DNA from 4 places in the Methylobacillus sp. DLP286 genome. Region 1 is predicted to be linked to each of the others. Evidence: predicted binding sites of a transcription regulator. Region 1 holds the regulator's gene; each other region holds the start of a gene.
The links. The regulator sigma-54, encoded in region 1, starts transcription at its own class of promoters, with help from an activator protein. The targets are predictions, from matches to a motif close to TGGCACNNTTCCTGCT.
Positions count from the first base shown of each region.

Region 1 (7,816 bases):
GGCAAGTCCGGGCATATCGGCAACAAGATCGCCGCCACGCTGGCCAGTACCGGCACGCCGGCTTTTTTCATGCATCCCGCCGAGGCGAGCCATGGCGACCTGGGCATGATCACCCGGGATGACGTGGTGATCGCCCTGTCCAATTCCGGCGAGGCGGATGAACTGCTGGCGCTGTTGCCGCCATTGAAGCGCATCGGCGCCCCCATCATCAGCATCTCGGGCAACCGTCACTCGACCCTGTCCAAGGCGGCGGCGATTTTCCTCGACGCCCACGTGTCGCAGGAGGCCTGTCCGCTGGGGCTCGCCCCCACGGCGAGCACGACGGCAGCGCTAGCGCTGGGCGATGCCCTGGCCGTGACCTTGCTGGATCAGCGCGGGTTCTCGCGCGAGGATTTCGCATTGGCCCATCCTGGCGGCTCGATCGGGCGGCGCTTGCTGCTGCATGTGCAGGACATCATGCGCAGCGGAAAGGATATCCCCGGCATACCAAGCAGCAGCAGCCTCAAGGACGGCCTGCTGGAAATGTCGCGCAAGGGGCTGGGCATGACCGCGGTGCTGGATGCGGCAGGCAAGCCGGTCGGCATATTCACGGACGGCGACTTGCGCCGGGCTTTCGAGGCCGGGATCGACATCCACGGCACCAGCATGGGCGACGTCATGCATGAACATCCGCAGGTCATTGCCCCGGAACAGCTGGCGGTCGATGCCGTGGCTTTGATGGAGCAATATTCAATAAGCAGCCTGCTGGTCGTCGACCGGCAGGGCAACCTGGTCGGCGCACTCAATATGCACGACTTACTCATGGCAAAGGTGGTTTAGAAGTTGATTTCCTTAGAAGAACGCGCAAAGCGCATCAAGATTGCAGTGTTTGACGTTGACGGTGTCCTGACCAATGGCGGCTTGATGCTGGGGGATGACGGGCTGGAATACAAGGTGTTCCATTCCCAGGACGGCCTGGGAATGAAGATGCTCAAGCATACCGGCGTCCGCATGGCCTATATCACCGGCCGCAAGTCCAACGTGGTGGTGAAGCGCGCCGAGAATACCGGCGTGCAGATCATCTACCAGGGCATAGACGACAAGCTCGAGGCGTTCAACGACTTGCTCGAGAAGCAGGGAGTGTCCGCCGAGGAGTGTCTGTTCATGGGGGACGACGTGATCGACATTCCGCCCATGCGCCGCGCCGGGCTGGCGATTACCGTGCCGCACGCGATGCCGCTGGTGAAGGAGTATGCCCATTACACCACAGAGCGCCAGGCCGGATTCGGCGCCGTGCGCGAAGTCTGCGAACTGCTCATGAAGGCGCAAGGCACCTTCGATGCGCAAATGGCGCGTTATTTAAAGTAAATACGAGATATGCAAGGACGTAGCAATACCATCCTGTTTCCGCTTGCCGTACTCGGGCTGCTGGCCCTGATTACGCTGTGGATCGACCGCACGGTGCAGCCGCCGGAGCTGCGCGTGGATGGGACGACGCGTCACGACCCCGATTACATCCTGAACAATTTCGTCACGACCAAGACGGATGCGACAGGGTCGATCAGCCACATCCTCAAGGCTTCTGAAATGCGGCATTACCCGGACGACGATACTACCGAGCTGGAAAACCCGCATTTCACCCAGTTTGGGGTGGGCAAGCCCACCACGACGATAGAGGGCAAGCGCGGACATGTGTCCAGCAAGGGCGATGTCGTGGAGTTCCGCGATGATGTGCGCGTGGTGCGGCCGGCGTTCGGCGACCGGCAAGAAATGACGCTGACGACGGAATATCTGCGCGTGGAACCGGATAGCGAGATTGCATCGACCGACCAGCCTGTGGTGATTACCCAGGGGCCGAAAAGCGTGGTGCGCGCGGTCGGGATGGTCTATGACAAGAAAAACCAGACCATCCAGCTCAACAAGCGGGTGCGCAGCCATTATGAGCGTCCGGCCGCCGGCAAGCGCACGAGCAGCAAGCCAAAAGCGGCAAGCAAGACCAAGCAGGCGGCAGCCAAGCCTGCGGCTTCCAAGAACAGCAAGACGACATCCGGTAACAGCAACAATGCCAAGCAGCCCACTAAAACCAAGTAGAACGACATTCTTCAGCGGAGACCCTATGCGCAACCTGCGTTATTCATTATTGCTTGCCATGTTGGCCGGCATGCTGTCTGCAACGGCACATGCCGAAAAGGCCGACCGGGAAAAGCCGATCGAGCTGGAGGCCGACTCCGTGCAGGTCAATGATGCCAAGAAGACCAGCACCTATACCGGCAACGTCATCCTGACCCAGGGCACGCTGGTGATCCGCGGCGACAGGCTGATCGTGCGCGAGGACAAGGAGGGATTCCAGCACAGCACGTCCTACGGCAATCCCACCACCTTTAGGCAGAAGCGCGACGGCAAGAACGAATACATGGAGGGCAGCGCCCAGCGGATAGAGTATGATGGACGCATGGACAAGGTGCAGCTGTTTACCAAGGCATGGGTCAAGCGCGGCGAGGATATCGTGCATGGGGACTACATCATGTATGACGCCAATGCCGAATATGCGGAAGTCATCAGCGGCGGCTCGCAAGCGGCGACACCTGCAACACCCACTGGCCGAGTGCGTGCCATTATCCAGCCCAAGAAGAAACCCGCGGCAGAAACTCCCTGAGCTCGATGGCTATTGGAGGGCCTGTGCTTGATGCAGGCCGAAGCAACTGCGCTTTATAGAGACGGCATCGATAGATATTGCATAAATGAGTGAATTGATCGTAGAAAGCTTACGCAAGAAATACAAGTCGCGCACCGTGGTGCAGGATATTTCCCTGCAGCTCAACAGCGGCGAGGTGGTCGGGCTGCTCGGGCCGAACGGCGCGGGCAAGACCACTAGTTTCTACATGATGGTGGGCCTGGTGCCACTCGATGGCGGACGCATATTGCTGGACGGCAAGGACCTGAGCCGGATGCCCATCCACCAGCGCGCGCGCATGGGCCTGGCCTATCTGCCGCAGGAGCCGTCGATCTTCCGCAAGATGACCGTCACGGAAAACATCCAGGCTATCCTTGAATTGCAGAACATGACGGCCGAGCAGCAGAAGGAACAGCTTGAATCCCTGCTGCAGGAGCTCCATATCACCCATATACGCAACAGCATGGCGGTGAGCCTGTCCGGCGGCGAGCGCCGCCGGGTGGAAATCGCCCGATGTCTGGCGACCAACCCCAGCTTCATCCTGCTGGACGAGCCGTTTGCCGGGATCGACCCGATTGCCGTGCTGGACATCCAGAAGATCGTACGTTTCCTGACCGAGCGCAATATCGGGGTGCTGATCACGGACCATAATGTCCGTGAAACATTGGGCATATGCGATCGCGCCTACATCGTGAATGAAGGCCGCGTATTCGCATCGGGGAAGCCCAGCGAGATCATACATAACGAAAGTGTAAGAGAAGTTTACTTGGGCAAGGATTTCCGCCTGTAGTCAACGCAGAATTAGAGAGATGAAACAAAGCCTACAGCTAAAATTTTCCCAAAACCTGGCATTGACGCCGCAGTTGCAGCAGTCGATCAAGCTGTTGCAGCTGTCTTCACAGGAACTCAACCAGGAGCTGGAGTCGCTGCTGCAGGCCAACCCCTTGCTGGAGCGCGTAGACGGCCCGGACGGCGCTGCCGAAATGTCCGAAAGCTACAGCCCTGCTCCGGATGCCGCAGTCGCCGCCCCCGCCAGCGAGGCGCCTGCGCCAGCCAGCGAGGAGTTGCCGCGCGTTGACGAATTCGGCGGCGGGGACGACTACTTCGAATCTTTCCAGGGCAGCAACCGCTGGGAGGAAGGCGGCGCCAACAATGACGACGACAACGACTTCAGCTTCCAGGAAGCGGTCAACCTCACCCTGCGCGAGCACCTGTTGAGTCAGATCAAGCTGTTGCCGCTGTCCGAGCGCGACCAGACCCTGGCGATGGTGCTGGTGGACGCCATCAACGACGACGGCTACCTCGAGCAGTCGCTGGAAGAACTGGCCGAGCTGCTGCCGGAAGAGCTCGAAATCGACCTGCTCGAACTCGAAACCGCGCTCAAGCATATCCAGAACCTGGATCCCCCTGGTATTGGCGCCCGCAACCTTGCGGAGTGCTTGGCATTGCAACTGCGCGCCCTGCCCGCAGAAACGCCTTTTGTTGATCTGGCGATCAAGGTTGCAGAGCAACACTTGCCTTTGCTGGCGAGCCGCGATTACACGCGCCTGCGCAAGCTGCTACATTGCGACGACGACGTCCTGAAAACGGTGCAGCAGCTGGTGACCCAGCTCAACCCGCGCCCGGGCGGCGAGTTCAGCCATATCACCTCGGATCATTACATCCAGCACGAAATCGTGGTGAAGAAGGTCAAGGGTATTTGGATCGCCAGCCTCAATGACGAAGTGGTGCCCAAGCTGCGCATCAACCAGCTTTATGCCGGCATCCTGAAACGTAATCGCGATAGCTCCAGTCAATACCTCATGAGCCAGATGCAGGAAGCGAAATGGATGATCAAGAACATCCAGCAGCGTTTTTCCACCATCCTGCGCGTGTCGCAGGCGATTGTGGACAGGCAGCGCAACTTCTTCGAGCATGGCGAAGTCGCCATGCGTCCGCTGGTGCTGCGCGAGATCGCCGACGAGTTGGGCCTGCATGAATCCACCGTGTCGCGCGTGACGACGAGGAAGTACATGCTCACACCGCGCGGCGTGTACGAGTTGAAGTATTTCTTCGGCAGCCATGTTGCGACGGAGTCTGGCGGTGCTTGCTCCGCCACGGCGATCCGCGCGTTGATCAAGCAGATGGTGAGCGAGGAAAACCCGAAGAAGCCGCTGTCTGACAACCAGATTACCGACATCCTTGGCAAACAAGGCATAGTTGTTGCAAGAAGAACCATAGCGAAATACCGCGAGTCTCTACAGATACCCGCGGCCAACCAGCGCAAGTCGCTTTGATTTGCGCGTTTTCAAGTAAGGAGAGCGTTATGAATTTGCACCTGACAGGACATCACCTCGACGTTACCCCAGCCCTGCGCGAATATGTGCAGTCCAAGCTGGCCCGACTCAGCAATCACTTTGACCATGTGATTGACCTCAAGGTCACGCTGAGCGTGGAGAAACTGGTGCAAAAGGCGGAAGCCACCTTGCATGTGCCGGGCAACGACCTGCACGCGGAATGCGGGGCGGAAAGCATGTACAGCGCGATTGACTCGCTGGCGGACAAGCTGGACCGCCAGGTAGTGAAGCATAAGGAAAAAGTCAGCAACCACAACCAGGCATCCGGAGGTCTGAAGCACCAGGCGGTCGAGTAACCTCCTCGTGAAATGCTGCAAAAGAGTGCCAAGTCTGTTTTTCATGCATGGATTTGGCGCTCTTGCAGCATATCCTTCCGCTTGTTCATTCCCAAGGTATTAAGCACACATGGCTGAAATCAGTGTTACCCAGCTTTACAAGGATACGCGCCGCAAGCTCAAGCTGAAATGGGTAGCAGGGTTAGCCGGCGGCGATAACCCCCTGACCAGTGAAACCGTGACCAAGCCGTCCCTGGCGCTGGTTGGTCATCTGAATTTCGTGCATCCCAACCGCGTGCAGGTGCTGGGGTGCGCAGAGATGGATTATTTGCGCAGCCTCAAGGCGCGAGAATTGTTCCAGGCCATCAAAAACCTGTTCTCAGCCGACTTGGCGGCCATCATCGTGGCCAATGGCGAAGAAGCGCCGGACGAACTGGTGGCCGCCTCCGACGAGTTCAGCACCCCATTGTTTACCTCCCCGTTGCGCAGCCCCGGCCTCATGGATGTATTGAGCCACTATCTTGCCCAGGCCGTGGCGGTATCGGAAAGCCTGCACGGCGTGTTCATGGAAGTGCAGGGCTTCGGCCTCATGATCAAGGGCACCCCGGCGATCGGCAAGAGCGAGCTGGCGCTGGAGCTGATCTCGCGTGGGCACCGCCTGGTGGCGGATGATATCGTCGATTTCTACCGTATCGCCCCTGACCGGCTCGAAGGGCGTTGCCCGCCGTTGCTGCAGGATTTCCTCGAGGTGCGTGGATTGGGCGTACTCAATATCCGCGCCTTGTTCGGCGACAACGCCGTCAAGCCGACCAAGCCGCTCGACTTGATCGTGCAACTGGAAATGGCCGATACCATGGTGCCGCTGGACCGGCTCAAGATCAAATCCCAGCATGAAAAAATCCTTGAGGTCAAAATTCCCAAGGTCGTGATCCCGGTGGCCGCCGGGCGCAATATCGCCGTGCTGGTGGAGGTGGCCGTGCGCAACCACATGCTGCTGCTGCGCGGCATCAACGGCACTAAGCAGTTCATGCAGCGCCAGCACCGAGAAATGGCGCGTACTTCCCGGAAACTCAAGCCAGAGGCGGAATAGGCCATGCAGCTTGTGATCGTGACCGGTCTTTCGGGTTCAGGCAAGAGCATCGTACTCAAGATGCTGGAGGACAGCGGCTACTATTGCATCGACAACCTGCCTGCCACCTTGCTGCCCCAGGCTTCGGAGCACCTGAGCCAGGGCAACCACGAACGGGTGGCGATCAGCATCGATACCCGCAGCGCCTCGCTCGAGGCGCTGCCCGGCAACATCCGCAAGCTCAAGGGCGAGGGTATCGAAGTACAGGTGCTTTTCTTGGAGGCCAATGTCGAGACCCTGGTCAAGCGCTACAGCGAAACGCGCCGCCGCCATCCATTGAGCAGCGATACCAGCACCCTGGCGGAAAGCATCAGCCACGAGCGCCATTTGCTGGAGCCGTTGGTGGACCTGGGGTTGCGCATCGATACCAGCAGCCTCAGCGCCAACGCCTTGCGCAACTGGGTCAAGGAATTCGTGACGCAGAAGAACGGCGAACTGATCCTGCTGTTCTCTTCATTCGGCTTCAAGCATGGCATTCCGCTGGACGCGGATTACGTGTTTGACGTGCGTTGCCTGCCCAACCCCTATTATGATCTGGAGCTCAGGCCGCAGACGGGGCAAGACAAGCCTGTATGTGACTTTCTCGAATGTCACGACAGCGTGCACGGCATGTACGACGATATCCGTGGTTTTATCGAGCGCTGGCTACCCAGCTTCATTGCCGACAACCGCAGCTACCTGACCGTGGCGATCGGCTGCACGGGCGGCCAGCACCGTTCGGTCTATTTCGCAGAGCGCCTGGCCGCGCATTTCCGTCACCAGCAATACCGCGTGCTGGTACGGCATAGGTCACTGGAGAAAAACTAGGCTGGCGTCGCCAGCCGGAGAGCTCCTGAGGATACGGGATACAAAGCATGATAGGTATACTCATCATTGCCCACGGAACGCTGGGCGAAAGCCTGATTCACTGTGCAAGCCACGTCATGGGCTCGCGCCCGCCGTTATTGAGGCAGCTCGGCGTCGGCACGCATGACGACCCGGGCGGGCTGCTGCCGCAGGCCCAACAAATGATCAGGGAGCTGGACGAGGGGCAGGGGGTGCTGATACTTTCCGATATCTACGGGGCCACGCCCTGCAACCTAGTGACGAAGTTGCTGATCCCGGGCCATGTCGAGGGCGTAGCCGGGGTCAACCTGCCCATGCTGGTGCGGGCGCTCACCTACCGGCAGGGCAACGGCATCATGACCCTGGTGGAGAAATCCATCAGCGGCGGGCGTGACGGGGTGGTACATTTTTCCAAGGACGCATGTAAGCATCATGATTAAACAAGAAATAGAAATCATCAACAAACTGGGCTTGCACGCCCGCGCATCGACCAAGCTCACGCAGACTGCCAGCCAGCATGCCTGCGAAATCTGGATCGAGCGCAACGGTAGGCGGGTCAACGCCAAGAGCATCATGGGCGTGATGATGCTGGCGGCAA
Region 1 is NZ_CM153145.1:2,458,164-2,465,979, forward strand. It holds gene ACWXTG_RS11695 (KpsF/GutQ family sugar-phosphate isomerase) at 1-819, shown strand, start outside; gene ACWXTG_RS11700 (KdsC family phosphatase) at 823-1,347, shown strand; gene lptC (LPS export ABC transporter periplasmic protein LptC) at 1,357-2,070, shown strand; gene lptA (lipopolysaccharide transport periplasmic protein LptA) at 2,129-2,635, shown strand; gene lptB (LPS export ABC transporter ATP-binding protein) at 2,721-3,443, shown strand; gene ACWXTG_RS11720 (RNA polymerase factor sigma-54) at 3,463-4,929, shown strand; gene hpf (ribosome hibernation-promoting factor, HPF/YfiA family) at 4,959-5,285, shown strand; gene hprK (HPr(Ser) kinase/phosphatase) at 5,395-6,354, shown strand; gene rapZ (RNase adapter RapZ) at 6,358-7,200, shown strand; gene ACWXTG_RS11740 (PTS sugar transporter subunit IIA) at 7,248-7,658, shown strand; gene ACWXTG_RS11745 (HPr family phosphocarrier protein) at 7,651-7,816, shown strand, end outside.

Region 2 (7,816 bases), 170 kb from region 1:
ATGGTTGGTGCCGAACGGGGTCTGGAAGGCGTAACGTCCGTTGTTGCTGGACAGCAGCTCCTGGTCGGCGCGCAGCGAGAAATTGCCATAGGCCGCGCCGCCGCCCAGCTTGTAGTAGTGGGCATCGATACGGGAGTCGCCGCCGCTGTGATCGGTCTGCTTGGCGTATTCCGCCGTGTAGAGGCCTTTCCAGTGGGGCGTGAACGCATGCGCGCCGTCCAGCCGTATGCCCAGGGTCTTGTTGCCCTGGTCGGCTTCCTGGTTGATGTTGCCGTTCTTGCCGGCGGCAATGCCGCCCGTCCCTGCGGCGTTGCCAAACCACGCGCGGCCAAAACCGAGGTCGTCGAAGCTGGAGAAATAGCCGTAACCCGTCACGGATTCGGTTGGCGAAATCCGGTATTTCAGGTTGACGATTTCCAGCGCGCCGTCGGAGCGCAGCTTGGTGGTGATCTGTTTCACGCGCTCGATATGGCCGACATAGATTTCAGTATCGGGCAACGACTTGTTCAGCACAGTGACGCCGTCGAACACCTGCATGACCTGGCGGAAGGCGATATCGCCGATGAAGCGCACGTTGTCCAGGTTGATCTGCTGGCGGCCGATACGCACGCGGTTGTTCTTGATGCCGGTCCAGTCGACATACAACTGGTTGATGTCGGTATCGTCAGGATCGACGATCTTGGCGTAGCCAAGCTTGCCGGGCTGGTTGGAGACGCTGTTGATCAATGTGCCGTTGGTGCTGTCGTTGAAATCGTCCTTGAATTTGCTGACGTCGATGATCTGTCCGGCAAAACTGAAATCGTGATATGGCACGGTCTGCCAGCCGACCAGGCTGCGCAGCGTTATGCCATTGGCATCCTTGAGCGGCCGGCCGCTGGGGGCGTTGCCGTCCTGTTCCACATGTTCGTAACGCAGGCGGAAGCTGGTCAGGTTCTTGCCGGCCTTGACGGCATCCATGAAGGTATATTCCGGCGCGGCCTCTTCCGCCTGGGCTGCGGCAGTGAGCGCCAGCCCCAGCAAGCCACCATAACAGGCTTGACGGATCATGAATCTCGAATTACTTTGCATGGGTTGCTCCTTTTCTCAGATGGGGTAACGGTAGTACCGGCCCGTCCTGCCCGACGGGCCTTCTTTTTTCCTGGTATCAAGCTGCCATCGCCTGTAAGCGCCAAAACAAAAAAGGCGTCCTGGTTGCAGACGGTATGTTGTCTGCAACCAGGACGCCTTTGTCCTTGGCCTTCAAAGCCCCGCGGGCTGCTGGGTAGCGCATCGCGGCGCCAGGTATTGCTGCGGATGCCGCTTAAACAATGACAACCGCCATTGGCTGCCGTTGTTAATCAGGGATTAGCAAATGCTGTGCCAGGGAAGCTTTATTTCAAAACGCGATTGTTTTGTAAGGATATTTACCTGGGGAGGGAGTTTTGTTGAATCCGGCCAGCGATGCCGGTTTGCACCACCTGAGTGCGGTTGCACCAGAGGTTCACTGCCATCACGATAGGGAGTTTTTCTTGGCGAGAATGTTGTCCGCCACATCGATGATTTTGCGATTCTGCTCCATGGCGGTGCTGCGCATGATTTTGTAGGCCTCTACCTCGCTGATGCCGCGCTTGCTCATGAGCAGGCCCTTGGCGCGCTCGATCTGTTTCCTCTCCGCCAGCGCTTTCTTGGTTTCCGACAGCTCGTTCTCAATCTCGGCAATCTGCTGCGATTGCTGCTGCAGCAGCGAGACGATGGACTCCATGGGATAGGAGTGCTGGTTGTCGTGCGCTAGGAAGGTATAGGCGTTTTCCACCGGAATGGAGAGGTTGAAGAAGGCGCTATCCAGCGTGGTGGCATGGGCCGGCTGGCTGCGCACTTTCTGCAGGTACTGGCGGGTCTTGTCCAAGTCGCTCTTCGCCTCGTGGATCAATGTCTCCAGCATGCCATGCATGCCCTTGATGAGCTGGCACTGGATATGCCAGATATCGGTGAGGCGTTGGCTGCAGAGCTCGAACCATTCGTCCCCGTCGTACGTTTTCACGGCTTGGCCATCCTGCGCATGGGTGAGCTTGTTGCGGTATTGCCGGTGCCGATGGTGGATGCTGGTATCCATCGAAGCCGCCCATGACTTTTGCAACGGGCTGCCGCCGAATTGGCAGAACAGCTCGAAATGCCTGTCCTGCAAGGCAACCAGCTCCAGCAGCTTGTGCTGGTGTTCCTGCTGCACATGGCCGGAGCCGAACATATAGGAGCCTACGGCGCGTTCCTGCCCGGCAAACTCCTTGCCCTGCACCAGGTTGTAGAGCGCGAGCAGATAAGTGGAGATCTTGCTGTTGACGGCATTGTCGGTAATGTCGAAGATCAGCGAAATCAGGCTGCCGATAAAGCGGTTGAACGATTGTATGCAATCGGGAAATGAAATCTTGTGCAGCGTCACCTGGTGGCGTAGCGATTTCAGTTGGTCGAAGCCCAGCAATATCCACGAAATCAGGGTGAGCTGCTTGGCGTCGGCCATGCTGTTATGGTCCAGGTGGCGCTGCAGCGCCTCGCGGAATTTCACCTCCAGGCCCTGGTTCTGCTCGATGATCTCGCTGCGCTCCTTGCCGAAACGCTGGCCAGCCGAAGCCAGGTACAGGCAGCTTGCGCCGCGCTCGGCCTGGATCTGGTGGATGATCAGGCCGATGGTCTCGACAAACACGGTGCATATCGACAGCCGCTCGAGCTCTTCGACATGCCGTATCTTGGCCAGGATGATGGTTTGGTCGGGAGAAATGTCTTTCATATCTAAATCCGGTAGCAAAAATCATGCGCGACAGCATGGCGGTTGCTGGTTCAACGATGGTTGATCAATCGGCTAAGGCAACTGCAGAGCAGCAAGTTTCTTCCTGGAACCTTGATTTCTCTGGATGCATGCAGGGTCAGGAGAGTTTGATGATGTAGAGCAGGACGACGACGAGCAGCAATAATAGCAGGCTGGTCGTCTTCCAGAACAGGAGAGGATTCTTCTCCACTAGCCCGCCATTGTGCCTGTCGAGGAATTGTCGGTTGGGATGTCTCAGGTCATGGGTGAATTCCGACAAGACAGGGTAGCGTTTTTCCGCCTCCGGGTGCACTGCTCTCGCCAGCGCGTCGTCTATCCATGAGGGAATGCCGCTGTGCCCGTCGATCGCGGAAATATAGGACAGGCGCTGCAGTTGCGCGCGGGTCTTGATTCTGGCGGCCTGGGCGCCGTAGGGCAGCTTGCCTGTGAGCATCTGGTAGGCGATGACGCCCAGGGAGAACTGGTCTGAAAGCGGCGAACCGGCATCGCCGAGGAAGTATTCGGGCGCCATGTACTGAACGGCGCCCGGAAATGGAAGGGTTTCCGGCGCATTGCACTCCTCAAGGCCTGCGACCCAGACTGCGCCGAAGTCGATGATTTTGACGACGCCATGCCGGTCTATCATGATGTTTTCCGGCCGCAAATCCCGGTGCAGCATCTCGGCGCGATGAAAAGCCTGCAGGCCCTTGGCAACCTGCTCAATGATACCGCGCACCGTTTCCAGGCCCGGCCTGGGGTTGTCCCTCATCCATTGCGCGAGGGTAATGCCTTCGATGAACTCCATGGCGACATACAGATAACGGGGTTTGCGTCCGCGCTGGCACGGTTTCAGCACGTGCGCGCTGTTGATGCGCCGCGCCACCCATTCTTCGAGCGCGAAGCGGTTCAGCTGCGCCGCGTTTGCACTCAGGTCGGTAGATAGCGTCTTGAGCGCAACCTGCTGGCCGGTATCGCTGTCGATCGCCAGGTAGAGGTGGCTGCGGTGGCTGTGGTGCAGTTCCCTGACGATATGGTAACCGTCGAAATCCATCCGTGCTTCCAGCAAGGGCGCTGGCAGGCTCGGGGACTGCAAGAGCAGGCCGGGCCGATGCTGGTCAAGGCGGTCTATCCTGACAATCTGTATCGTCAGGTTGTCCCGGCTGCCGCGTTCAAGGGCCTCTTCCACGATCCGCCTCGCAACGGCGTCTAGGTCATTCGCGTTGCTGGCGATGGCGGTGGCGACGCATTGCGCGTCCGTATGTTCGTACACGCCGTCCGAGGCCAGCACGAAGATGTCCCCTTCCTCCACCGGCATGCACAGGTAGTCGATCTCGACCTGCGGGCCTATGCCCAATGCCCGGCTCAGGTAGCTCTGCTCTGCATTGACGGCGACCCTGTGATCCTCGGTGAGCTGTTCGAGCGCTTGGCCGCTGAGCCTGTAGATGCGCGTGTCGCCGATATGAAAGAGGTGGGCCTGGCCGGATTTGACCACCAGGGCGCTGAGCGTGCAGACATAGCCCTTGTCACTGTCATAGCGGTATTGGCTGCGCCGGGTCTGGGCATGCAGCCAGGAATTGACCGCGCTCAATACGCACTGCACGGCATGCTTGACGCTCCACGCATCGGAGGTGCAGTAATAGTCGCTGAGCAGGTTCCGGATCACGGATTCGCTGGCGACCTGGCTGACGGCGCTGCTGCTGATGCCGTCGGCCAACGCGACCACGATGCCCTTGGTAATGAGCTGGTGGCCTTGCGGGATGCAGGCGCCATGGAAATCCTGGTTGATGTCCTTGCGTCCCCGGTCGGAATGCTGGCCGAGGGAAATAGTGAGCGTATTGTTCATGCGGATGTGTTGGGACTACGGCCTCGATGAAGAGCGCCGTAGCCCGTCGCTATATCAACCAATGCTGCGTTTCGGCGCTGTCCTGACGTGGGTGGAATACAGGGTGAGCCCGGTGAACGCCAATCCCCCGACCAGGTTGCCGAGCACGACTGGCAGTTCGTTCCAGATCAGGTAATCCATGATGGAGAAATTGCCGCCCATGATGAGGGCGGAAGGAAAGAGGAACATGTTGACAATGGAGTGCTCGAAGCCCATCGCGAAGAACACCATGATGGGCATCCACATCGCAATCACCTTGCCGGAAACGCTGGTGGAGATCATGGCGCCAACCACTCCGGTGGATACCATCCAGTTGCACATGACGGCGCGAATGAATACCGTCAGCATGCCGGCTGCGCCAAACTCGGCATAGCCCAACGTGCGTTTCTCGCCTATGCCGGCGATGATGGTGCCCACCTTGTCCGGCTCGGCTGCGAAACCATAGGTAAAGACGATGGCCATGAACACCGCCACCGTGAACGCGCCGAGGAAATTGCCGACGAATACCAGCCCCCAGTTGCGCAAAATGCCTTTGATTGTGACGCCCGGGCGTTTGTCGATCAGGGCCAGTGGCGTGAGCACGAACACGCCGGTGAGCAGGTCGAAGCCCAGCAGGTAGAGCATGACGAATCCTACCGGAAACAGGATGGCGCCGATCAGCGGATAGCCGGTCTGGACCGAGGCCGTGACGGCAAACACGGCGGCCAGCGCCAGTATGGCGCCGGCCATATAGGCCCGGATCACGGTATCGCGGGTCGACATGAATATCTTCGACTCGCCGGCATCGACCATTTTGGTCACGAACTCTGAAGGTAGGAGATAAGCCATTGCATTGCACCTCTTTGAAAAATAAAAAAGCGCCCACTCCCGATACCCCTGAGCCAGGGATACCTGAAGTGGACGCCGTTGTCCTCATATCAATTTGCGGATATTGCGCTACGCTGGAATGAACCGCGCCTTCGATGGCGCAGCCCCATAGCGTATCCAGACATAAGGCCAGCAAAAAATATGCCGGGCTGACATGATAGGGCGGATGCGGTGCGAGGATAGCAGCTTATTGTCTATGCCTGCCTGTGGTGCACATGTTGCGTCGAATGCCGTGCATATGATGGCTTGGACAAGTTTTCCAGGACCTGCGATAGAGGCTGAATATTGTTTTGTGCTTCTAATTTTACTATCCGCATGCGGAGCATATGGTTTTGCGATGAGTCTTCAAATTAATAGCGGGAAATTGCACGCTTGTAGTGCATTTGCGTAATGGGTGCTTTATTGCGGTGCATGGTCAGGGCTTGATATCCAGTTGAAGCTTGGCGAGACGGCTATAGAGCCCGGATTGCTGCCGCAATTCATTCGGCGTGCCGGTTTCGACGATGCGGCCGTGCTCCAGCACCGCGACGCGGTCGGCATTCTGGATGGTGGCAAGGCGGTGGGCGATCACCAGGGTGGTCCTGCCGCGCATGGCCGAATCCAGGCCTTGCTGCACCAGGGTTTCCGATTCCGCGTCCAGGGCGCTGGTCGCTTCATCGAGCAACAGGATAGGCGCGTTCTTGAGAATGGCGCGGGCGATGGCGATGCGTTGGCGCTGTCCGCCGGACAGCCGCGTACCGCGCTCCCCCAGGAAGGTCGAGTATCCCTCCGGCAACCGCTCGATGAATTCATGGGCCTGCGCCGCCCGGGCGGCGCGCTTTATCTCGTCATCGCTGGCGTCAGGCCTGCCGTAGCGAATGTTCTCAAGCGCATTCGCTGAAAAGATCACCGGGTCCTGCGGCACGATGGCAATCATGCTTCTCAATGTGCTGAGCGATAGGCTGCGGATGTCCTGGCCATTGATGCTGATGGCGCCGTCGTGGATATCGTAAAAGCGCAGCAGGAGCTGGAATAGGGTGGTCTTGCCCGCGCCCGACGGCCCTACCAGGGCGACGGTTTCGCCTGCATCGACCTCAAGCGAGATTTGGGCAAGCGCTGCCTGGGCAGGTTTCGCCGGATAGTAAAAACTCACTTTCTCGAACTTGACGCTCGCCGTGCTGGTGGTGCCCAGCGCCATTGGCGTTGCCGGGTTGCGGATCGCGGGCTCGCTGTTCAGCAGTTCGAGCAGGCGCTCTGTCGCCCCGGCTGCGCGCATGATGTCCCCCCATACCTCGGCGATGGTGCTGACGCTGCCTGCAACCAGCGCCGCATAGAGAATGAAAGAGGCAAGTTCGCCGCCTGAGAGCTCGCCTTGCGTGACCTGGTGCGCCCCTAGCCATAAGACGAAGATGATGGCGGCACTGATGCCGGCAATGACGAACGCGGCCAGGAAGGCACGCACCCGGATGCGGCGGACGGCTGCCTTGAAGCTGGTTTCCACGCTGTGCCGGAAACGCTGGTTTTCGCGGGGTTCCTGGGCGAAGGATTGCACTGTCGGCATGGCATTGAGTATCTCCCCGGCCATGGCCGAGCTGTCTGCAATGCGGTCCTGGGATTCCCGCGACAGTTTCTTTACCGATCTGCCAATCAGCATGATCGGCAGCGTCAGCAACAGCATGAGTCCGAGATTGAGGCTGAATAGGTACCAACTCGTGACCGCGAGCATGACCATGCCGCCGATGAACTGGAATAGGCTGCGCAGGCCCAGGGAGATTGAGCTGCCGACGACGGTCTGGATCAAGGTGGTGTCCGCGGTCAGGCGGGACAGCACCTCGCCCGTCTGCAAGGTCTCGAAGAATTGCGGCGACTGGGTGAGCACTCGCTCATACACTAGAGATCGCAGGTCGGCGGTGACGCGCTCGCCTATCCAGGAAACGATGAAATAGCGGCACGCCACGATCAAGGCCCAGGCAATCACCAGGCCGCAGATAAAAACGAAATGCCGGTTGATGTCCTGCACGCTCTGCGTGGTGGCGGAATCCGTGCTGAACCCTTGGTCGATCAGGTCGCGAAACGCCCAGGGCACCAGCAGCAGGATGGCGGAAGCCAGGCTGAGCAAACAGAATGCGAGCAGGATTTGCCAGCGGTATGGCCGCAATAACGGCCAAAGCTCGCTGAACAATCGTAAAGGACGGCTTGGGGCTTGCAGGATGAACCTCGCTTGGGCTGGGGCATTGAATGTCTAGCATACAATACTGCGCAAGGTTAGGGCGAGTGGGCAGCCAACAGATGGGCTACCCGGGTTCGGA
Region 2 is NZ_CM153145.1:2,626,688-2,634,503, forward strand. It holds gene ACWXTG_RS12625 (alginate export family protein) at 1-1,068, opposite strand, end outside; gene ACWXTG_RS12630 (nitrate- and nitrite sensing domain-containing protein) at 1,490-2,761, opposite strand; gene ACWXTG_RS12635 (bifunctional protein-serine/threonine kinase/phosphatase) at 2,898-4,622, opposite strand; gene ACWXTG_RS12640 (formate/nitrite transporter family protein) at 4,677-5,489, opposite strand; gene ACWXTG_RS12645 (ABC transporter transmembrane domain-containing protein) at 5,944-7,689, opposite strand.
Region 2: a site for sigma-54 is predicted at 2,775-2,790, ahead of ACWXTG_RS12630 (nitrate- and nitrite sensing domain-containing protein). Genes of this name have one in related genera too.

Region 3 (7,816 bases), 1.1 Mb from region 1:
CAACGGCCCGGTAATGGAGGTGGTGGCGCGCGGAGCAAGGTCTGCGGCATCAATGCGCAGTTCAGTCAGGGCGCCGGTCTGGATTTGGCCGTTGACCAGGGCATATCCTGTCAAGCGCTGCCCGGAAGCGTTCTCGATATAACCATCCTTGCTCAACTGGAACTGTCCGTTGCGGCTGTAGGTGATGGCACCGTTGTCGCTCATGCGGAAGAAGCCGTTGCCATTGATGGCCACGTCCAGCGGGTTTTGCGAGTTGGAAATGTTGCCTTGCGTGAACTGCTGGGTGATCGCGGCGATCTTGGTGCCGATGCCGATCTTGGACGCGTTGCCGCCGCCCAGGGAGTTGGCATAGACGTCGGCGAACTCCGTGCGCGATTGCTTGAAGCCGACGGTGCTCGCATTGGCAACGTTGTTTCCGATGACTTCAATGTTCTTGGAAGCGGCGTTGAGCCCGCTCAAACCCTGTTGGAAAGCCATGTTGTTCTCCTGGTGGTAGATACCTGGGTTGTGGTTAGAAAATCTGCTTGATCTGGTCTGTGGTAATTGCTGCCAAATTGCTCAGGTTGAGCTTGACGCCGTCGCTGCCGGTGGACACGCTCATGACCTGTTCATAGCTGAGCGTGGTCGACGCAACGGTGCTGTTGCCCGTGGTTGCGGTCGCTTCGATGGTATAGCGGCCGTCTGTCAGTTTCGCGCCGTCGTCGCCATAGCCATCCCAGCCCAGGGGCGTGATGCCCGGTTGCTGGTTGGTCACTGTGAGGGTTCTCACCACCTTGCCTGAGCTGTCCTTGATATTGACGGTGAGCTTGTCCGCACCGACAGGCAGCTCGACGCCGAAATAGGCAGCGGACTCGCCCTCGGTTTCGGTAGGGGCAAGATAGGTGCTGTTGCCTTCCACCAGGACAGTATTGCCGATCAGGCTGGAGGCTTGCAGGGCCTGTGTCGCCTGCATGCTGCTGATGAAAGTGGACAGCGTGGCGTTCATCTTCTCGATCCCGGTCACGGTGGACAGTTGCGCCATCTGGCTCGTCACCTCGGCGTTGTCCATCGGGTTGAGCGGGTCCTGGTTCTTCATCTGCGCGATCAACAGCTTCATGAACCGGTCCTGGGTTTCGGAAATGCTGCTGGCATTGCTGGTGGAGCTAGTGCCGTTCATGCTGGTGAGCAGTGAATCGGAAATGCCTGAGGTGCTTGCCATGATCGTTACTCGCTTTCAGGGTCTAAGGTTTATTGGCCGATGGTCAGGGTCTTGAGCAGCATGGATTTTGCCGCGTTCATGGTTTCAACATTGTTCTGGTACGACCTGGATGCCGAGATCATGTTGACCATCTCTTCGGTGACGTTGACGTTGGGCATGGCGACATAGCCGTTGGCGTCAGCCAGGGGGTGCTTGGGGTCGTACTTGAGCTGCGGCGGCGCCTGGTCTTCCACGACCTGCTGCACCTTGACGCCTTGCGCATCGCCGTTGGGGTTCACCGGCACGGCGGAAAACACAATATGCTTGGCGCGGTAGGGCTGGCCGTTGGAGCTGGTCACGCTATCGGCATTGGCCAGGTTGCTTGCCACGACGTTCAGGCGCTGGCCCTGCGCACTCATGGCCGACCCGGAAATATTGAATACATTAAAAAGTGACATTCACGTCTCCTTCAAGATTTAGGCGGCCGCCATTACTGGCCTTGTATCGCGGACAGCAGCTTCTTGATCTGCCCGCTGATCATGGTGGCGCTGGCTTCGTAGCGTAATGCGTTGTCGGCGAACTGGTTGCGTTCCACGTCCATGTCGACCGTATTGCCGTCGACGCTGCCCTGGATAATGGAGCGGTACAGCACGCCGTTCTGATGGCTGGCGGTGGCGGGGATATGGCCGGGGTTGGTGGTGTCCGCTTTCAGTCCGCCGGAGGCGCCGGCGAGGGCCTGTTTGAAAGTGTCGGCAAAATTGATGTCGCGCGCCTTGTAGCCCGGGGTATCGGCATTGGCGATATTGGCCGCCAGCAGTTCCTGGCGTTGCCCGCGCACGCGTAGCGCGGTTTCATGGAAATTGAGTGCGGCATCCAGCTTGTTCATCGTACAACCTCCCTTGCTAACGGCGGCGGTCAAGAAATGCGTGCGACTGCCGTTATTTCAGATGATTGCGAGTCTAGAACCTGTCGTGCAAATTCCATTGCATGAACAAGGGGGAAATTCCCCTCTTGTTTCCTGCTTATGTACTTGCATGCCTCAGTAAAATGCACCTTGATTTGAATTCCAACCACTATCCTGAATGAATAGTGCCAACCCGGAGCCGAGGAGGGGTGCAATGAAGCGAGTATATATCACTGGGCGTATCGCTGCCTTGCTGATTGCTTGCCTATGCGGGATGCCGGTGCATGCAGCGGCCAACCACCAGGATTTGACGCAGCTGCGGGTCCAGGTAGAGCAGTTCTTGTTGAGCCAGAGTGCAGGAATGCCCGGCAAGGTGTCGGTATCGGCAGCCGCCGTGGACTCGCGCCTCAAGCTGGCAAGTTGCGACAACCTGCAGATGTCATTGCCTCCCGGCAGCAAAATCTGGGGACGGACCAGCGTGGGCGTGCGCTGCAATGCGCCGCAAGTCTGGACCATCTATGTACAGGCCAACGTGCAGGTCATGGCGGAATACCTGATTGCCGCAGGCCCGCTGGCGCAAGGGCATATCATTACCGAGCAGGACCTGGCCAAGAGCCAAGGGGATCTTGCCAAACTGCCGCCCGGCGTGTTCACGGATGCGAGTCAGGCGGTCGGGCGGGCGGTATACGTGCCGCTGAGCGCAGGCACGGTGCTGCGGCAGGAAATGCTGCGCGTATTGCCGGTCGTGCAGCAGGGGCAGAAAGTAGTGCTCAACACCATAGGCGAAGGCTTCAGGGTGTCGGCGGAAGGTACGGCGCTGAGCAACGCGGGCGAAGGCCAGCGTGTGAAGGTGAAGGTGGGCAACGGCCAGGTGGTCAGCGGGCTGGCGCGCCAGGGCGGCTTGATTGAGGTCATTTTCTAGCGCAGTCATACTCAAGGCATTTTCGATACGGGCTTTGTGACTTTGGCAAAAGGCTTTAAACTTTTTTACTAAAGTTAACAAAAATGCCGCCGATAAGAGCAATATATCGGTATGCGGTTTTGCCGTAGATGAAACTAGCCTAAGGAATTGCCATGAAAATTGATGACGCACTTCAGAAAGCGGTTGCGCTTAGCAATGACAAGACTGAGAACAGGCCTGCTCCTCGCACCAGCGAGACCAAAACGCCTGTTGCTGGCGAAAGTGTCACCTTGTCCCCCTTGGCTTCGCAATTGCAATCCATCGAAGCCGCCGGAGCCAATGAGCAAGTATATGACGCGGACAAAGTCAGCGCGATCAAATCTGCCATTTCCAGCGGCCAGTTCAGGGTAGACTCTGAAAAGGTCGCAGATGGCCTTATCAACACAGTAAAAGACCTGTTGACAGCCCAACGTTAAGGCTGCGCAGGAAGAAAGGGTATCCTGACATGACCACAGCCAGCTTCGAGCGTGAAATTGCGTTGACCGACAACCTGCTGGAGCTTTTGAAGCGCGAGCAGGCCTGCTTGGTCAAGGTGGATGTGGATGCCATGGAAGGCTTGCTCAATGAAAAGTCCCGCGTCTTGCAGGACATCAACGCCATTACCCAGGCCCGTTACCAAGCGGTGGCAGCCTTGGGCTTCGGTACGGACGAGCGCGGCCTTGCCGCCTGGATCGCAGCTCAGGATGCCGTCATCCAGGAGTCCTGGAGCAGGTTCCAGGGCCTGATAGACCAGGCCAAAGAGCTCAATCGCGTGAATGGCGTCCTGATCAACAAACAGTTCCATCGCAACCAGCAGGTGCTCGACACCTTGGGCAGGCCGCCGTCCGCAGGACAGTTCTACGGCCCGAACGGCCAGGCCAGTTCGGGTTCAGGCCTCTACAATGCGCATGCCTGAAAAATAGTACAAGGATAACGAAAAGCCGGGATGTTTCCCGGCTTTTTTATTGCTGGATGTCTGCTGCTTGGAGTTTCTCGGGTTTGCGGTAGAGCACCATGATAGAGACGCGGCGGTTCTGCGCGCGCCCTTCGGCGGTCTCGTTGTCAGCGACGGGTTGCGTGTCGCTATAACCGACAGCGCTGAGCCGTTCTGCATCGATGCCGTTTTCTATCATCTTGCGCACTACGCTGGTGGCACGCATCGAAGACAGCTCCCAGTTGGAGGGAAACTGGGCATTGCTGATCGGGGCGTTGTCGGTATGGCCTTCCACCTGGATGGCATACTGCTGGTCAGCCAGCACCTGGGTGATTTCATTGATGGGAGCGTTCGCTTCCGCCTTGATGGCGGCCGAGCCTGCCTGGAACAGCACGCCGTCGGCAATGTCGATGCGCACGCCCCGGCTGGTCTTGCTGATGTTGATCTTGCCGTTCGTGGCCAGGCTGCCGAGCGTGCGATTCAGGTTGGCGATCATGGCGCTGATGTTTTCCTGTTCCTGGCGCTGTTTTTCCTTCTGCAGGCGTGCCAGCGGCAGGGCGTTGATCAACGAGCTGGTGGGTGGGGTCTTGAGGACACTCTTACCTGCGGAGGACTTGGCGTCGGGCGGAGGATTCGCCTCTTTGTCGGGCGGGGTGCCGCTGAATGCGCTGCCCAACGCGGAGGTGAGTTCCTTGTATTTCTGGTCGTTGACCGACGAAATGCCATACATGACCACGAAGAAGGCGAACAGCAGGGTAATGAAGTCGGCGTAGGAGACTAGCCAACGGTCATGGTTGTCCGGGTCATCCTCAAATTTTCTTCTTCTTCCCATATCGCCCTGAGATTAGCGTAAGTATGCATTCAAGCGCTCTTCCACGATCTTGTGGTTTTCGCCATTCGCGATTCCCACCATGCCCTCGACCACCATTTCGCGGCGTGTGGTCTCCAGTTGCACAAGCGCCTTGAGCTTGTTGGCGACCGGCAGGAAGAGCAGGTTGGCAAAGCCGACGCCGTAGATGGTCGCAACGAAGGCAATCGCGATGCCGCTGCCCAGCTTGCTCGGGTCGGAGAGGTTCTCCATGACATGGATCAGGCCGAGCACTGCGCCCAGGATGCCGATGGTCGGGGCGTAGCCGCCGGCCGCTTCCCATATTTTGACCGCGTTGCGCTGCGCTGCCTCATAGCGGTTGATATCCACGTTGCAGATATCGCGGATCTTCTCGGGAGGCGTGCCGTCTATCACCAGGCGCAATGCCGTTTTCACGAAGGGGTCCGGTTCCGAGTACATATGGTTTTCCAGCAGCAGGATGCCGTCCTTGCGCGCAATCTGGCTCCAGGCGCTGATGCGGCGCGCCAGTTTTTCCCTGTCGTCCGCCGGGGGCAACACCACCCATTTCAATAGGCGTATCCCCTGGATGAAGAACACGGGGCGGGTTTGCAACAGCACCGCGCCTATGGTGCCGAACAGCACGATCATGAATGCGGCGGGCTGGACGAGCGAGCTGAACTTGCCGCCCTCAAGCGCTTGCCCAAGCAGGATGCCGGCAAGGGCGAGGAGTATGCCGCCTAGGCTGCTCCAGTCCACAACTTTTCTTTCAGGTTGGTGCGCAGGCGTGCAACAGCCTGGGTGTGCAATTGGCAAACCCGGGATTCGGATACGCTCATGATGGCGCCGATTTCCTTGAGGTTCATTTCTTGTTCGTAGTAGAGGCCCATGAGGATTTTCTCGCGTTCAGGCAGCGAGTCGATGGCGTCGATCAATGCTTCGCGGAAATCGGTGGAAAGCAAGGCTCTCAGCGGGTCTCCGGAGTCATCGGACTGATAGCGGTCCAGGAAGTGGTCGCCGCTGTCCTGCTCGCTGAAATCTTCGTAATAGATGAGCTGGTGCCCGCTGCAGTCATCCAGCATTTCTTGGAAATCATCCATGGAAAGGTTGAGTTCGCGCGCAATTTCGCCCTCGGTGGGCGGTCGGCCGAGTTTCTGCTCCAGCAGGTGCACGGCCGTCTCGACATCGCGCATGTTCTTGCGCACGCTGCGCGGCAGCCAGTCGGCGCGGCGCAGCTCGTCGATCATGGAGCCGCGGATGCGTTGTGCGGCATAAGTCTCGAACTGCGCGCCATGGTTGTCTTCATAGCGGTTGGTGGCATCGAGCAGCCCCATCATGCCGGCCTGTATCAGGTCGTCGATATCGACGCTGGCGGGCAGCTTGGCCTTGAGCTGGTAAGCAATTTTCTTGACCAGGCTTGCATGCTGCTTCAGCAGTTCTTCCTTCGGGCTGGTTTTTCCATGCAAGGTGTACATCACTTGGGTCCTCTTAGCTGAGCGACGTTTCCAATAAACCATGATTATGGTCTATTTTGCCCGCTAATGCCTTAAATGCTGCCGCGGCCTTGGTCATGGGGAAGGCTTCGATGACGCTGCGGCCGAGTTTCGCGGCGATGCCCAGATGCTCGTCGGACGGGATCAGCCCGGCAAAGTTGAGCTCGATATAAAGGTGCCGGCGCGCCACTTCTGCAATGTTGTTGAAGACGACGCGCGCCTGCGCCTCGCTGGCATGCGACACCACGATGCCGAAAGAGCGCCTGCCTATCTGGCCGCATAGTTGCTTGATCAGGGTGTAAGCCTGGGTAATGGAACCGACATCCCGTGTCATGTGTATCAGTATCTCCCCATGATGTAGTACGTCCAGCGGCATGGCGTCTTGAGCGTTGAGCGCCGCATCCACCAGAACGATGTCGTGCTGGCTCGCCATGGCCAGGAACACCCGCTCGAGCTGCTGTTTGATGTTGTCGTTTTGCAGAAAACGGCCGGCGGAATTTCCTGACAGCAATTTTGCAACAGAATAGCCTTGGCTGTCATTGTTTATTAACGGCTGGTGCAGTTCCGGCCGCATGATGGCCTCCAGCAATGTTCCCTGCTCGGCATTGATGCCGTAATGGCCGACCTCGTGCATCAAGGCGCTGGTCGCCTCCACGATCAGCACCTTGTTTCCTTGCCGGTAAAGCGGGGCGGCAAGGTTGGTCATGAACCTGGCGTGCTCAGGTTTGCTGGCCGCGGAAAGCAGGGAGATGATCCTGGGCTTGGGGCCTGCCATGAGGCGGCGCAGGCCGGCCGCCTGGTCTTTATGCTGCTGGTTCATGCGAGGCCTCCTGCGATTTTTCCGCTGCTGGCGATGTTGGCCATCAGGAACGGCATTTCCGCATCGCGGAACTGGAATTGCTCCGCCTTTTTGCGCGTCATCTTGAATGCATGGTGCGCGAGGAAATTATTGTTGGCGATATGGATGTCCTCGGGCACGCGCTGGCCGTTGGCGACGTAATAAAGCCTGAGGCGTTCTCGGATGATGATGTCGAGCACGCTGCCGATCGAGGCGGCCTCGTCCAGCTTTGTGATGATGCCGCCGTCCAGGCCGTAGCGTTTGTATACGTCCATGACGTCGGCCAGGGTTTCGCCGGAGCTGGTGGCGTTCATGCACAGGATCTTCTTGATCGGCAGGCCGGTCTTGGACAGCATGGCGATTTGCTCCGCCACCATGCGGTCGCGCTGGCTGACGCCTACCGTGTCGATCAGGATGGTGTGCTTGCCCTTGAGCTCGTTCAGGGCAATGCGCAGGTCGGCCTCGTCCTTGACCGCATGCACCATGACGCCGAGGATCTTGCCGTAGATGCGCAATTGCTCGTGCCCGCCTATACGGTAAGAGTCGGTCGTGATCAGGGCCAGTTTTCCCGGGCCGTGCTTCATGACGAAGCGGGCGGCAAGCTTGGCGGTGGTGGTGGTCTTGCCGACGCCGGTCGGGCCGACCAGCGCATAAATGCCGCCCTGGTCGAGAATCTGTTGTTCGTCGGTGATGGTGTTGATGTT
Region 3 is NZ_CM153145.1:1,394,436-1,402,251, reverse strand. It holds gene flgE (flagellar hook protein FlgE) at 1-477, opposite strand, end outside; gene ACWXTG_RS06755 (flagellar hook assembly protein FlgD) at 512-1,198, opposite strand; gene flgC (flagellar basal body rod protein FlgC) at 1,228-1,635, opposite strand; gene flgB (flagellar basal body rod protein FlgB) at 1,668-2,063, opposite strand; gene flgA (flagellar basal body P-ring formation chaperone FlgA) at 2,296-3,003, shown strand; gene flgM (flagellar biosynthesis anti-sigma factor FlgM) at 3,156-3,458, shown strand; gene ACWXTG_RS06730 (flagella synthesis protein FlgN) at 3,488-3,937, shown strand; gene motD (flagellar motor protein MotD) at 3,984-4,787, opposite strand; gene ACWXTG_RS06720 (flagellar motor protein) at 4,800-5,540, opposite strand; gene ACWXTG_RS06715 (RNA polymerase sigma factor FliA) at 5,522-6,256, opposite strand; gene ACWXTG_RS06710 (MinD/ParA family ATP-binding protein) at 6,270-7,094, opposite strand; gene flhF (flagellar biosynthesis GTPase FlhF) at 7,091-7,816, opposite strand, start outside.
Region 3: a site for sigma-54 is predicted at 2,257-2,272, ahead of flgB (flagellar basal body rod protein FlgB). Genes of this name have one in related genera too.

Region 4 (7,816 bases), 1.2 Mb from region 1:
TCGGAAAGCCGGCGGATGCCTTTGTCCAGCCCGCTTGCCGCCGAAGCGGTCGCGAGGGCGGTAGTGACCAGGATCAGCACCACCTGCACCAGGATGCCGACGGGAATTTGCGGGATCAGGTGGTGCAACCCGCTATTGATCTGCAGCACGCCGAAGCCCAGCGACGTGGCGATGCCGAACACGGTGCCGATAATCGCGAAGGTGTCGACCGCATGGCCGATCGGCCCGTGGATGCGCTCGCCGATCAAGGGGTATAGCGCGGAGCGCAGGGTCAGCGGCAGGCCGTGGCGGAAGGCGAAAAACGCCAGGATGAGCGCCACCAGCGCATAAATGGCCCAGGCATGCAGCCCCCAGTGGAAAAAGGTGATGCGCATGGCCTCGCGCGCCGCCGTGATGGTGTCGGCGTCGCCTTGCGGCGGGTCTATGGTGTGCATCAAAGGCTCGGCTACGCCGAAGAACATCAGCCCGATGCCCATGCCTGCGCAGAACAGCATGGCGAACCAGGTGGCGTTGCTGTATTCGGGCTCGCTGTGGTCCAACCCCAGCTTGATGTCGCCGAAGCGGCTGACCATGCAGTAGACGGTGAGGATGAGGACCAAGGCTACGGTGAGGATGTAGAACCAGCTGGCATTCTTGATGATCCAGGTCTGGATAATGCCGAAGATGGCCTGGGCATCGCTGGGGAAAAATGCAGTCAGGCCGACCATTAGCACGATGAGGCCGGCAGCGCTGAAAAACACGCCGGGATTGATCTGCATGCGGGGTGTGAGGGGATGGGATTCTGACTCGGGCATGATGGTGTTGGATGATGGGTTCGGTACATTATAAGCATGTTCGGCTTGCCAGGCGCTAGGCGGGGAGCGGCGGGATTGCCCGATCCCAGAAAGCAGGCGCGATCTTTTTATTGATGATCCTGTAAATAATTGGTTAAATTTTTCGTGATTGTTAGTAGAATTCATCATAATTATCCAGTTTGACAGGAAAGCATCATGGACAGGTTCCAGGCAATGCAGGTATTCACCCGGGTGGTGGATGCCAACAGTTTCACGCGCGCGGCGGATAGCCTCGGCTTGCCGCGCACGACGGTGACGACCACCATCCAGGCGCTGGAAGGCCTGCTCAAGGTGCGCCTGCTTAACCGCACCACGCGGCGCCTAAGCCTGACGCCGGACGGCGCGGCCTACTACGAGCGCTGCATGCGCATCCTGGCCGAGGTGGACGAGACGGAAGCCTTGTTCCGCGACGTGACGCGCGGGCCGAGCGGGCGGCTGCGTATCGACGTGCCGCCCTCGATCGGCCGCCTGATCATCATTCCCAAGCTGTGCGATTTCTACACGCGCTACCCGGACGTGGAGCTGGTGATCGGCATGAGCGACCGCCCGGTGGACATGGTGCAGGAAGCGGTGGATTGCGTGGTGCGCATGGGCGGATTGCAGGATTCCAGCATGGTCGCCCGCCGCATCGGCGCGTTCGGTGTGGTGACCTGCGCTTCGCCGCGCTACCTGGAGCAGCACGGCGTGCCCACGACACTGGAGGACTTGGAGCAGCACCATGCCGTGAATTATTTTTCCAGCCGCACGGGGCGGAACATGGACTGGGATTTTGTCGTGGACGGCAAGGTGACGGAAGTGCGCGGCGTCGGCAAGGTCGCGGTCAACGACGCCGAGGCCTATGTCGCCTGCGCACTGCAGGGCTTCGGCCTGATCCAGGCGCCGCGCTACATGGTGCTGCCGCACCTCCAATCCGGCGAGTTGGTGGAAGTCCTGCCGCAATGGCAGCCGTCCAGCCACCCGATTTCGGTGGTCTACCTGCACAATCGGCACTTGTCGCCCAAGGTCAGGGCCTTTGTGGACTGGATCGCCGAGCTGTTCGCCAGCTGTCCCCTGCTGGGCGGATGCAGCAGCGACATGGTGGATGCGGAGTGCCGCTTTGCCCAGTGCGAGCAGGGCAACACCATGCGCGAGATCATCGACCGCAACAATACGGCCGAGGCGGTATTTTAGAGTTCTTAGGTTTACGCGTATAGCAGCGAGGCGTATGCCTGGCGCACGACCTGATAGCACTCGCATGCCATGCGTTCGAGCCCTGGCCGGTTCAACACGTGGATATGGCCGCGGCTGTAGCTGATCAGCCCTCGCTTCTGCAGTTTTCCCGCCGCTTCGGTAATGCCTTCGCGCCTGACGCCCAGCATGTTGGCGATGAGCTCCTGCGTCATGATGAGCTCGGTCTTGTGCAGCCGGTCCAGGCTGAGCAGCAGCCAGCGGCATAATTGCTGTTCCAGCACGCAATGCCGGTTGCAGACGGCAGTCTGGGTGATTTGCGTAATGAGGGCCTGGGTGTAGCGCAGGAACAGGTGCGCAACGGCAGGCCGATGGTCGAAAATCTGCTTCAAGGTACCGGCGCGGATGCGATAGCCATACCCGGCGCTCTGCACCACGGCGCGGCAGGAGGAAGTGTGGCTGCCCATGATGACCGGCGTGCCGACCATGCCTTCCTCCCCGACCACCGCGATTTCCGTCGATGCGCCATTCTCCATGACGTAGAGCAGCGAGACGATGGCATCGACAGGGAAGAACACGTACTTCAATAATTGTTCCGATTCGTACAACACCTCGCCCAGCTGCATGGAAAGCGGTTCCAGGCTTGCTAACAGCTGCCGCTGATCCTCCAGCGGCAGCGCGTTGATCAAGGTATTGCCATGCGGGCTGAACGGAATGTCCATTTGGCCTCCAAGCAGGTGCTGCAATGCAGTATATGCCGATCGATCCGGCTTGGAAGGGCCAATTGCCGCGTATTAGTCCGATTGGGCTAATTTTACTATAAATCATCAAGTTATGTGCGCTAGCGCACAGTAAGGCACATGGTTGCCATGCATGCTCGGTCTACCTGGCGCTCATAGCCGGGCAAACGTACTTTTCTTAAAGCAAATGACGATGAGAAGGAAGAGAAAATGAATAAACTGACTATGGCGATTTGTGGGGCGCTACTGGCTGCAAGCAGCGGGGTGAATGCAGCGAACATCGTGGTGAACGGGGGCTTCGAGGCTGATGCCATCTCGGGTTCCTGGGAACAGTTGCCTGCGGTGACTGGCTGGAGCTCGGACGGCGTGTTCGAAATACAGCGCGGCAGCGATCATGGCGGTTGGCCCGCATTCAATACTGCATTCGAAGGGGAACAGTACCTGGAGCTGAACTCGACCAACCTGACCTCGATCTGGCAGGACCTGACAACGACTTCCGGCGGTTTGTACAACCTCAGCTTTGCCTATTCCGGCCGCTCGGATACCCCAGGCGACCTGAACAGCGCACTGGAAGTGTATTGGGGCGGGAGCCAGGTGGTGGCAACTTCGGTCACCTCGCATAGCGGATGGGTGGAGTACCACTTCACCAACCTGCTGGCCTCCGATAGCCTGACCACTTTGAAGTTCGTCTCGATAGAGCCGCAGAATGCGCCTTCGTACGGTTCATTCCTGGATGGCGTGATGGTCACTGCCGTGCCCGAACCCAGCACCTACGGCATGCTGGCGCTGGGCCTGGGCGTGATGGGCCTGATCAGCAGGCGCAGACGCCAGCACCAACATCCTCTCTACTAAAATACATTTCTTCTCAATGGGCCAGGCCGACGCCTGGCCTTTTTCATTCCGCTGCCAGCTTGTCGCGGATGGCGGCCACGGCCCGGTACGACTGCAGCCTGACCGCTTGGTCGAATACATGGCCGGTCACCATCAATTCGTCGGGCGCAAGGTCATTGAGCAATTTCCTCAAGCCGGCCTCCACGGTGGCGGCGGAGCCGACCAGCGAACAGGCCAGCATGCGTTCCACGCCGATTTTCTCGGCAGGCGTCCAGTATTGCTCGATGTCGTCCACCGGCGGCGGCAATTGTCCCGGTGTGCCGCGGTGGAGGTTGGTGAAGCCTTGCTGCTGGGAGCTGAACCAGTAGCGCGCTTCTTCATCGGTGTCGGCGACCAGCATATTGGCCGTGACCATGAAGTAGGGCTTGCTTAGCGAAGCAGAGGGCCGGAAGTTGCGGCGGTAAGTGTCCAGCGCCTGCAACAGGAAGGTGGGAGCAAAGTGCGAGGCAAACGCGAATGGCAAGCCATGGGCTGCGGCAAATTGGGCTCCGTAGAGGCTGGAGCCCAGTATCCAGATGGGGATGGTCAGCCCTGCGCCGGGTACCGCCCTGATGCCTTGGCCCGGCTGTGGCAAGGCGAAGTAGTCCTGCAGTTCGGCCACCAGTTCGGGGAAATCCTCACCATGCGCATGCAGGTTGCGCCGCAAGGCACGCGCGGTAGCCATGTCGCTGCCAGGTGCGCGGCCCAGCCCGAGGTCGATGCGCCCCGGGTAAAGCGATTCCAGCGTGCCGAATTGCTCCGCAATCGCCAGCGGGGCATGGTTGGGCAGCATGATGCCGCCGGCGCCGACGCGTATGGTCTTGGTCTGGCCGGCGACATGGCCAATGACGACGGCAGTTGCCGCGCTGGCGATGCCCGGCATGTTATGGTGCTCTGCCAGCCAGAAACGCCGGTAGCCTGATGCTTCCCCAACTTGCGCCAGTTCAATGGAGTTGCTGAAGGCCTGCGCGGGCGTGCTGCCCTGCACGATGGGGCAGAGGTCGAGGATGGAAAATGGAATCATCGCTTGCAAGTGTCGTTCATCAGGATGTTGTGGAAGACAGGTGTTTGCCCTTGAGGTTCGGTTCAAACCCGATTATGCACCGGCCTCAACAATTTCTGTGGGTAACTTTGTGGGCATGATGGGCATTGAATAAATAAGCCGCTGTTATGCCATGCATAAATTAATCCTGCTTGTTTTTTAAGCATCTGCCAGTTTAATTTATCCCACGGGAGAACATACAATACGGGACGCTGTCATTCCTATATACCTTCTCTGCTTCTTGAATCTTATTGATCGGCCCCCATACTTTGACCATGCTTACTTTTGATAACCGTTTCTTGCGAGAGCTGCCGGGCGACCCGGAAACCAGCAACCAGTTGCGCCAGGTATATGGCGCCTGTTGGTCCAGGGTGATGCCGACTTCGGTGTCTGCGCCCAGGCTGCTCGCCTATTCGCCCGAGATGCTGCAAACGCTGGGGCTGAGCGAGGAGGAGATCAAGTCGCCGGCGTGGGTAAGCGCGCTGGGCGGCAACGGCCTGATTCCAGGCATGGAGCCCTATGCCATGTGTTACGGCGGGCACCAGTTCGGCAACTGGGCGGGGCAGCTGGGGGATGGACGGGCCATCAGCCTGGGCGAGGTGGTCACTCCCCAAGGCCAGCGCTGGGAACTGCAGCTCAAGGGCGCGGGCGTGACGCCGTATTCGCGCATGGCGGACGGGCGCGCAGTGCTGCGCTCCTCGGTGCGCGAATTCCTCTGCAGCGAGGCCATGTACCATCTCGGCATCCCCACCACGCGCGCCCTGAGCCTGGTGCAGACCGGCGATATCGTGATCCGCGACATGTTCTACAACGGCAACCCACAGGCGGAAAAGGGCGCGATCGTCTGCCGGGTGTCGCCTTCGTTCATCCGCTTTGGCAATTTCGAGATTTTTGCCATGCGCGACGACAGGGAAACCTTGCAAACGCTGGTGGATTTCACCATCGACCGCGATTTTCCCGAGTTGAAGGATTACCCGGAAGAAGAGCGCTTTGCAGAATGGTTCGCCATCGTCTGCGTGCGCACCGCGCGCCTGATCGCGCAATGGATGCGCGTGGGCTTCGTGCATGGCGTGATGAACACCGACAATATGTCCATCCTCGGCCTGACCATCGATTACGGCCCGTACGGCTGGGTGGACAATTTCGACCCGGGCTGGACGCCCAACACCACCGACGCGGCAGGCCGCCGCTATTGCTTCGGCCGCCAGCCCGACATCGCGCGCTGGAACCTGGAGCGCCTGGCGCAGGCGCTATATGCCTTGAAGCCAGAACGCGAAATCTACGACGAAGGCCTCATGCTTTACGACCAGGCCTACAACAAGGAATGGGGCTCCGTCCTGGCTGCCAAGTTCGGCTTCAGCGCCTGGCGCGACGACTACGAGCCCTTGCTCAATGAAGTGTTCGGCCTCATGACCCAGGCCGAGATCGACATGACCGAGTTTTTCCGCAAGCTGGCTTTGGTGGATGCCGCTCAGCCCGACTTGGCCGTATTGCAGAGCGCAGCCTACAGTCCGGCATTGTGGGAAACCTTCAAGCCCAGGTTCGGCGACTGGCTCAAGCAATACGCACAGGCGACGCTCGCAGACGGGCGCGACCCTGCCGAGCGGCGCGAGGCCATGAACCGGGCCAATCCGCGTTACGTGCTGCGCAACTACCTTGCCCAGCAGGCCATAGACTTGGCCGACGCGGGCGATACCAGCATGATAGAAGAGCTGCTGGACGTGCTGCGCAAGCCTTATGACGAGCAGCCGGGCAAGGAACGTTTTGCCGGCCTGCGGCCGGATTGGGCCAGGCACAAGGCAGGGTGTTCCATGCTGTCTTGCAGTTCTTGATTCAATATTCCGCCATAGGCCATTTGTCTCCAATAATCAAGGGCGAGCGCAGCGAAGCCAAGTCGCTGTGGTTTTTCCTCCCCGTCTGGCTGCGCCGAGTAGCACAGCTTTTAATGGATTAAGGACTGGCGTCTGTCTGAGCGCAGCGAGTTCAGCCAGTCCCCATTAAAAGCGAGCAACGCAGGTTGCCCGGAACGTAGTGTAGGGACGCAGACAATCGGGTCGCCTTTTCTTTCGTATCTTTCTTTTGGCGAAACAAAAGAAAGATACTCGCCCGGCGGGGCGAAACCCATCCTCTCGCCAATCGCAGTATTGATGAAGACGAAAAATCGTTGAGCCTGATGGGATTGGGATGTTGAAGGATCAATGGTCTTGACCACTGTTGCAGACCTTGACCCGTTGCCTTTCGCTTGTCAGCGAGTTACTTTCATTTGCTTCGCCAAATAAAAGTAACCAAAGCAAAGGCGACCCCGGAGTCTGCGCCGGGAGCAAGCTCCCGGTCCCCTGCGTTGCTCAATCTGTCTGGGAGCTTGCTGAACTCGCTGCGCTCAGACAGACGCAAGCTCTTTTTCCAGACAGATCTGCGCTACTCGGCGCAGCCAGACGGGGAATTCAAAATCAAACCCACACTTGGCATCGCTGCGCTCGCCCTTTTGGTTGGCTAGCTGACTTTAGAGTTGTTCCCTGTCCAGCCTGCGGCTTGCATGTGCCAGCGCGGCAAGTTCGAAGTGTTGTTTGCGTCGCTTGATCAAGCGGGTGAGGGCGATCACCGCGACAGGCGTCAATGCGGCCAGCAGGAAGGCTTCGAGTAGGTGGGTGGCGGGCTGATCCGGCATGGGGAACATGAACAGTCCGGCCGCCAAGCCCGCTACCGTCCCGGTCAAGGCCTCCGTGCCTGTATGCGAGCGGCTGAACAGGCCGAAGAACACGGGGAATGCCGCGGCGGCGCATAGCAGGTCGGCCAGCAGGAACAGGTAGAGCACGCTGTAGCCTTGCGCGGCGACAACCAGCACGGGTATTGCAACCAACAGGACCAGCCAGCGCGACAGGCGCATCAGGCTGGCGGCGCTACGCTTCGGCATCACCCGGCCGATGTCCACCGCCACGATGCTCGAGATGGCGCTGATGGCCGTGTCCGCGCTGCACATCACCAGCGAGATGCCGAGCGGAATCAGGGCGACGGCCAGCCAGAGCGGGATATTGGGCATGACCACGCTGAACAAGGCCACCGAGCTGTCGCCATCCGGTGTCGTCGCCATGAAGGCCAGCCCGAAAAGGCCCATGATGAAGATGAAGGGCACGACCAGCAGGCCGCCGAGCAGGAAGCCGTTG
Region 4 is NZ_CM153145.1:1,230,889-1,238,704, reverse strand. It holds gene betT (choline BCCT transporter BetT) at 1-794, opposite strand, end outside; gene ACWXTG_RS05910 (LysR family transcriptional regulator) at 990-2,003, shown strand; gene ACWXTG_RS05905 (Crp/Fnr family transcriptional regulator) at 2,015-2,722, opposite strand; gene ACWXTG_RS05900 (DUF642 domain-containing protein) at 2,951-3,592, shown strand; gene ACWXTG_RS05895 (LLM class flavin-dependent oxidoreductase) at 3,636-4,634, opposite strand; gene ACWXTG_RS05890 (protein adenylyltransferase SelO) at 4,928-6,484, shown strand; gene ACWXTG_RS05885 (sodium:solute symporter family transporter) at 7,156-7,816, opposite strand, start outside.
Region 4: a site for sigma-54 is predicted at 4,771-4,786, ahead of ACWXTG_RS05895 (LLM class flavin-dependent oxidoreductase). Genes of this name have one in related genera too.